2 regions of the Streptomyces sp. NPDC003077 genome follow, and region 2 is predicted to be linked to the other one. Evidence: riboswitches for the same ligand, from Rfam matches in the RefSeq annotation. Region 2 holds a riboswitch; the other holds the start of a gene.
What was found. A riboswitch is a leader RNA that binds a small molecule or an ion and turns the genes downstream of it on or off. The one in region 2 is predicted to bind thiamine pyrophosphate.
Positions count from the first base shown of each region.

Region 1: it holds a riboswitch for thiamine pyrophosphate, as region 2 does, so the genes downstream of both, thiO (glycine oxidase ThiO) here and ABZX96_RS21830 (thiamine ABC transporter substrate-binding protein) in region 2, are expected to answer to the same signal.

Region 1 covers NZ_JBEXNM010000007.1:84,652-88,527, forward strand. Annotated here, with positions in the region: gene ABZX96_RS07385 (FAD-dependent oxidoreductase) at 1-947, opposite strand, end outside; TPP riboswitch at 1,243-1,356, shown strand; gene thiO (glycine oxidase ThiO) at 1,354-2,634, shown strand; gene thiS (sulfur carrier protein ThiS) at 2,823-3,038, shown strand; gene ABZX96_RS07400 (thiazole synthase) at 3,046-3,840, shown strand.
Region 2 covers NZ_JBEXNM010000033.1:33,215-37,090, forward strand. Annotated here, with positions in the region: gene ABZX96_RS21825 (iron ABC transporter permease) at 1-694, opposite strand, end outside; gene ABZX96_RS21830 (thiamine ABC transporter substrate-binding protein) at 748-1,833, opposite strand; TPP riboswitch at 1,928-2,037, opposite strand; gene rlmN (23S rRNA (adenine(2503)-C(2))-methyltransferase RlmN) at 2,071-3,177, opposite strand; gene ABZX96_RS21840 (AAA family ATPase) at 3,519-3,876, shown strand, end outside.

The DNA.
Region 1 (3,876 bases), on a different contig from region 2:
TGGACGAAGCGGCCGAACTGCTCGGACCAGAAGTACGGGACCGGGTCGTAGACCTGGCCCTCCGCCTCGCCGCGGGCGATGTTGGCGGCGACGGTGCGGGGGCCCTGGAGCGCGTTGTCCCAGTGGTGGACGAGCAGCCGGCTGCCGTACCGGGCGGACGGGAAGGAGGCGCAGTCGCCCACCGCGTACACGTCGGGGACGGAGGTGCGCAGCCGCTCGTCGGCCAGGACGGAGCGGTCGTGGGGGGACAGTTCGACGCCCGAACCGGCCAGCCAGCCGGTCGCGGGCCGGGCGCCGATGCCCACCACGACGGCGTCGGCGGGCAGCGTCGTGCCGTCGGCGAGGGCGACCGCGCCCTTCTCGATGGCGGCGACCCGCGTCCCTGTGTGCAGCCGCGCGCCGCAGTCCGCGTACCAGCCCGTCATATGGGCGGCGACCTCGGCGGGCAGCGCGCCGGCCAGCGGGCGGTCGGCGGCCTCGACGACGGTGACCTGGCACCCGGCCTCGCGGGCCGCGGTGGCGAACTCCGCGCCGATCCATCCGGCGCCGACGACGACCACGTCGCACTGGTCCGCCAGTATGGGGCGCAGCCGCGTGGCGTCGTCCAGGGTGCGGAGCATGTGGACCCCGTCCACGCCTTCGCTGCCGGGCAGTGTGACCGGTTCGGCGCCGGTGGCGATCACGAGGTGGTCGTACGGGATCGGACCGGTGTCCGTCTCGACCACCTTGGCCCCGGCCGCCAGCCCCGTGACGTAACGACCGAGGTCCAGATCGATGCCGAGCGCCTGGAAGTCCACGTCGAAGGCCGAGCCCTCGGCCTTGCCGAGCAGGACCGCCTTCGACAGCGGCGGCCGGTCGTACGGCGGGTGCGGCTCGGCGCCGACGAGCGTGATCACTCCGCGCCAGCCTTGCTCGCGCAGCGCGACCGCCGTCTGGACGCCGGCCATCCCGGCGCCGACGATCACAACGCGTCGCGTGCGGTCAGGTGTGGTCTCGAAGGCCTTGCTCTGCTCGCTCACCCGATCACTGTAAAACGGCATCTTTCGGCGTTCGCAGCACCGCGCGACGAGATGTGCGACACAGCGTGACCACCGGTGACACGGGGCACGAGAGAAGCCCGGACGCCGGTCGCGCACCATCTCAGGGCGCCCGATCCGCCCCTCCGCGCCCTCAGGCGCCCCGCCGGTGCCCGAGGGGGCGCTCCCTTACGACCCGTCGGCGGCCCGTACTAGGGTGACGGGAACACGCACTCGCGGGAGCCCTGACGCATCGGGCTGAGAGGGAGGCTGCTGCGGCCTCCGACCGTACGAACCTGATCCGGGTCATGCCGGCGAAGGGAGGGGCTGGACACCCATGCACGCACCTGCTGCGACAACCGCACCGCACCCCGATGTCCTGGTCGTCGGAGGCGGCGTCATCGGCCTGGTCACGGCCTGGCGGACGGCCCTGCGGGGCCTGCGCGCCGCCGTCGTGGACCCGGCGCCCGGGGGCGGGGCGGCGCACGTGGCGGCCGGGATGCTGGCCGCCGTCAGCGAACTGCACTACGGCGAGGAGACCCTCCTGGGACTCAACCTCGCCTCGGCACGCCGTTATCCGCGATTCGTCGCCGAACTGGAGGAGGCCACCGGACAGGACGTCGGCTACCGGCGGTGCGGCACGCTCGCCGTCGCCCTCGACGCCGACGACCGCGCCCACCTGCGCGAACTCCACGCCCTCCAGCACCGAACGGGCCTGGAATCCGAGTGGCTGAACGGGCGCGAGTGCCGCCGCCTGGAGCCGATGCTCGCGCCCGGCGTGCGCGGGGGCCTGCGGGTGGACGGCGATCACCAGGTGGACCCGCGGCGGCTGACCGCCGCGCTGCTCACCGCCTGCGAGCGCGCCGGGGTCGCCTTCCACCGTGCTCAGGCCGAACGGCTGATCGTCGCCGCGGGGCGGGCCAAGGGGGTGGAGCTGGCCGACGGGACGGTCCTGACGGCCGGTCAGGTCGTGCTGGCGGCGGGCAGCCTCAGCGGGCGGCTGGCCGGGGTGCCGGACGCCGTGCTGCCGCCGGTCCGCCCCGTCAAGGGCCAGGTCCTGCGGCTGCGGATGCCGGCCGGACCGGCCGGGGCCCCGCCGTTCCTGTCCCGGACCGTCCGGGCCGTGGTGCGCGGCGGCCCCGTCTACCTGGTGCCTCGGGAGAACGGCGAGCTGGTGCTCGGCGCCACGAGCGAGGAGATGGGCTGGGACACCACCGTCACGGCCGGCGGCGTCTACGAACTCCTGCGGGACGCGCACGAACTCCTGCCCGGCATCACCGAGCTGCCCCTGGTGGAGACCCGCGCCGGACTGCGGCCCGGCTCCCCCGACAACGCGCCGCTCCTGGGGCCGACCACGCTGCCGGGCCTCCTTCTGGCGACCGGTCACTACCGCAACGGCGTGCTGCTCACCCCCATCACGGGCGAGGTGATGGCCGAGGTGCTGGTCTCGGGGCGGCTCCCGGAGGAGGCCCGTCCGTTCACGCCCGACCGCTTCCCGCCGATGACGGGTGCAGGGACGGGGACGGGCGGCACGGCGACCGGGGAACGTGCCCTTTCCGGCGAGCACGGCCTCAATGCGGGGGCGCGGGAAGGCGCGCTTCAGGAGCAGTCGGCGTAACGGTGCCCCCATAAGGCCCGCCGCTCCTCCTGTATGCCTCGTGCCCCGCCACCCATGGGGCCGCCGCCATGCCTGTGGCCCCCTCACCCAACGCCCTCCCACCCCCTCCCCCTCCCCCTCAGCGAACGCGGCTTTCTCATGAACACCCATCTGTCTTCACACCCGCCCGCACAAGGAAGGCCCCGCCAGTGACCGCCACCACCGTGTCCGTCTCCGTCAACGGCGAGTCCCGGGAGATCCCGGGCGGACTCACCCTCGACCGGCTCGTCGCCACCCTCACCCAGGCCCCCAGTGGCGTGGCCGCCGCGCTCAACGAAGCCGTCGTGCCGCGCAGCCTGTGGCCCGCCACGCCGCTCGGCGACGGCGACCGGGTCGAGGTCCTCACCGCCGTGCAGGGAGGCTGATCCCACCATGGCCGACGATCTGCTCACCCTCGCCGACACCACCTTCCACTCCCGTCTGATCATGGGGACGGGAGGAGCGCCCAGCCTGGACGTTCTGGAGCGCTCGCTGATCGCCTCCGGTACGGAGCTGACCACGGTTGCCATGCGGCGACTGGACCCGACCGTGCAGGGCTCGGTCCTGTCCGTACTCGAACGGCACGGGATCCGCGTCCTGCCCAATACGGCGGGGTGCTTCACGGCGGGCGAGGCGGTGCTCACCGCCCGGCTGGCCCGCGAGGCACTGGGCACCAACTGGATCAAGCTCGAAGTGGTCGCCGACGAGCGCACGCTGCTCCCCGACCCGGTGGAGCTGCTGGACGCCGCGGAGACCCTGGTGGACGACGGTTTCGTCGTCCTGCCCTACACGAACGACGATCCCGTGCTGGCCCGCAAGCTGGAGGACGCGGGCTGCGCCGCGATCATGCCGCTGGGCTCGCCGATCGGCTCCGGCCTCGGCATCCGCAACCCGCACAACTTCCAGCTGATCACCGAGCGCGCGGGCGTCCCGGTCATCCTCGACGCGGGCGCCGGCACCGCGTCGGACGCCGCGCTCGCCATGGAGCTGGGGTGCGCGGCCGTGATGCTGGCCTCGGCGGTGACCCGCGCGCAGGAACCCGTCCTGATGGCGGAGGCCATGCGGCACGCGGTCGAGGCGGGACGGCTGGCGCACCGCGCGGGCCGCATCCCGCGGCGCCACTTCGCCGAGGCGTCCTCGCCGACGACCGGGCTGGCGGCCCTGGACCCGGAGCGGCCCGCTTTCTGATCGCGATCGGTGGTGCCGACAGGCCGTCCGGCCGTC
Region 2 (3,876 bases):
TCGGCAGGTCCAGGAAGTCGGCGGTCTGCCGGTAGATCTCCACCTCCAGGGTGGAGAACCTCGGGCCGCCCAGGATCTGCACCACCCCGAAGGAGGTGAAGGTGAACAGGAACACCATCAGGGCCGCCGCCGCGACGGCCGGCCCGAGGGCGGGCAGCGTCACCCGCCGCCAGGCCGCGAACCGCCCGGCGCCCAGCACCCGCGCCGCCTCTTCCTGGCGCGGGTCGAGCTGGGCCCACAGTCCGCCGACGGTGCGGATGACGACGGCGTAGTTGAAGAAGACGTGCGCGAGCAGGATCGCCCACACCGAGGTGTCCAGCCGCACCCCCCACAGCTCGTCCAGCACCCCGCCGCGCCCGAGCAGCGCCAGGAACGCCGACCCGGCCACCACGGTCGGCAGCACGAACGGCACGGTCACCACGGCCCGCAGCAGTTGCTTGCCCCGGAAATCGAAGCGCGCGAAGACGTACGCGCCGGGGAGCGCGAGCAGGAGCGTGAGCCCCGTCGAGGCCGCCGCCTGCCACAGGGTGAACCACAGGACGTGCAGCACGTCCGGGTCGGTCAGCACCTCCCCGGCCCGCGCGAACTGCCAGTTCCCGCCGTCCTTCAGGCCGCGCCCGACGATGGCCGCGACCGGGTAGGCGAAGAAGACCCCGAAGAAGACGAGCGGCACCACCAGCAGTCCCAGCCGCACGGCCGCGGACCGCCCCCGGCGCCGCCCCGACGCCTTCCTTCTTCGGGATACCGCTACTTCAGAACGAGGGAAGACCACTGCTTGATCCACTGCTCACGGTGCTCGGCGATGTCCTGCGGCGGCACCGTCTCCGGCCGCTCGACCTTCTCCCCGTACTTCGTGAACAGCTCCGGCACCTCGGCGTCCGTCCGCACCGGGTTGACGAACATCTTCAGCGGCACGTCCTCCTGGAACGCCTTGCCCACCAGGAAGTCCAGCAGCGCCTTGCCGCCCTTCTCGTTCCGCGCGCCCTTCAGGAGGCCCGCGAACTCGATCTGCCTAAAGCACGTTCCGGTGGCCACACCGGTGGGCGCCTCCTTGGGGGCGGGCTTCTTGCCCAGCACCTCGACGGGCGGGCTGGAGGCGTAGGAGACCACCAGAGGCTTGTCGCCCTTGCCGCGGCCGGCGCCCGATCCGGAGAACCGGTCGTTGTAGGCCTGCTCCCAGCCGTCGACCACCTCGACGCCGTTGGCCTTGAGCTTCTTCCAGTAGTCCTGCCAGCCGTCCTCGCCGAACGCGCCGATGCTGCCGAGCTGGAAGGCGAGCCCCGGCGAGGAGGTCGCCGGATTCTCGGTGACGAGCAGGTCCTTGTACTGGGGCTTGACGAGATCGGCGAAGGTCTTCGGCGGCGCGATCCTGTGCTCGGCGAAGTAGGCGCGGTCGTAGTTGACGCAGGTGTCGCCGTAGTCGACGGGCGTCACCCGGTGCTCGTCCTTGTCGAGCTGGAACTCCGCCGGGACCTTCGCGAGGTCCTTGGCCGCGTACGGCGTGAAGATGCCCGCCTTCAGACCGCGCGAGAGCAACGTGTTGTCGATCCCGAAGAAGACGTCGCCCTGCGGGTTGCCCTTGGACAGGATCGCCTGGTTGACGGCCTGCCCGGCGTCCCCGCCCTTGCGCCGTTCGACCTTGTAGCCGGTCTGCCGGGTGAACTCCTTCAGGACGGCGTCGGAGACGGCGAAGGAGTCGTGGCTGACGAGCGTGACGGTCTTGGCGTCCGCCTCACCGCCGCTGCCGCCGCCCGATCCGCCGCACGCGGCGAGCGCGGTCATACCGGCCGCGACGGCGAGCGCGGTGGCGGTGAGCCGGGTCTTGGTGGTCACTGGATTCCTCCTGGCTGGCCAGGAAGAGACGCGGCCCCGCGCGAAGGCCGCGCGTCCACACGAAACGGACGAACGACCCCGCGCGGGGCGCAACAGCATGAGGAGACCGAACTTCCTACCCGGAATGACCCGGGCGAGGTTCAAGGGTCTGCGGCCCAAAGGTTGCCGCACTCTCAGCGCTGTGGCGCTCCCCTGTCGGAATGTGCATTTGTTCGATCACACCGTATCAGCGGACGGTCAGCGCTCCGAGGCCGCGAGCTGCCCGCACGCCCCGTCGATCTCCTGCCCGCGGGTGTCCCGGACCGTCACCGGCACCCCGTACGCCTCGATGGCCCGCACGAACGCCTTCTCGTCCTCGGGACGGGACGCCGTCCACTTCGAGCCCGGCGTCGGGTTCAGCGGGATCAGGTTGACGTGCACCCGCTTGCCCTTGAGCAGCCGGCCCAGCAGGTCACCGCGCCACGCCTGGTCGTTGATGTCCCGGATCAGCGCGTACTCGATCGAGACCCGGCGCCCGGACTTCTCCGCGTACTCCCACGCGGCGTCCAGCACCTCCCGCACCTTCCAGCGCGTGTTGACGGGGACCAGCGTGTCCCGCAGCTCGTCATCGGGCGCGTGCAGCGACAGCGCCAGCCGGCACTTGAACCCCTCGTCCGCGAACCGCCGCATCGCCGGGACCAGCCCGACCGTCGAGACGGTGATGCCGCGCTGCGAGATCCCCAGCCCGTCCGGCTCCGGGTCGGTCAGCCGCCGGATCGCGCCGACCACCCGGTTGTAGTTCGCCAGCGGCTCGCCCATGCCCATGAACACGATGTTCGACAGCCGCGCCGGCCCACCGGGCACCTCGCCGTCACGCAGCGCGCGCATCCCGTCGACGATCTGGTGGACGATCTCGGCGGTGGACAGGTTGCGGTCCAGCCCCGCCTGCCCCGTGGCGCAGAACGGGCAGTTCATACCGCACCCCGCCTGCGAGCTGATGCACATCGTGACCCGGTCCGGGTACCGCATCAGGACGGACTCCACGAGCGTCCCGTCGTGCAGCCGCCACAGCGTCTTGCGCGTGGTGTCGTCGTCACAGGAAATGTGCCGCACCACACTCATCAGGTCCGGCAGCAGCTCCGCGGCCAGCTTCTCCCGCGCCGCGGCCGGGATGTCGGTCCACTGCGCCGGGTCGTGCGCGTACCGCGCGAAGTAGTGCTGCGAAAGCTGCTTGGCCCGGAAGGGCTTCTCCCCGATGGCCGCCACCGCCTCACGGCGCTCGGCGGGACTGAGATCGGCGAGGTGCCGCGGCGGCTTCTTGGCTCCGCGCGGCGCGATGAAGGTGAGTTCTCCTGGTGCAGGCATGGTTCTTCAAGTGTCGCAGATCCACTCGTGGGGCCCTGGCGAGAGAGGGGTGGGGGTGGTCACCCGTGGGTGCCGACTGTCAGCGTTGGTTGGCCTCGCACGGCCCAGGGACGGCCCAGAGACAGGGAAGTCCATCCCCCGCGGCATGGCTGCGATCTCCGCCAGCGCTATGACGTTCGGCAACGGTTGGATCCGGATTGCATGGCGCAGTCTCGCAGAATCACCTTACTCTTCGTAGCGAATCGACTATCCTGCGCATTGACCCGCATGCTTTTAGTTGCTGACGCGAGTGGTGACATATGGCGGCAATATCTCAGGCTTCCTTCAAGCTCTGGCAGGGGATGAAGAAGTTCACCCCGGACATCCAGGTGGAGTCTCTGGAGTTCGGCAGTGGATCACCCTTTCCCGGGCAAAGCATCGAACTTGCACCCTTCACTATAATCTCCGGGCTGCACGGATCAGGGAAAAGCACCTTGCTGAAATGCATTTCGCAGTCACTTTGGTCCAGAGCTTGGAGATCCGACCAGCCGCCCTTTTTGGACATCGAAAACAGAGATAGTCCGCTCGGTGGAAGTGTCCGTGTCACAGTGCGCATGAAGGACGAGGGGATCTGCTACTCCGTAAATCTAGAGCGCAGGGAGGGGGAGGATGAAAGTCCAGCTAAGGTATGGCCGGACGTTCACACCACGATTGAAGTTC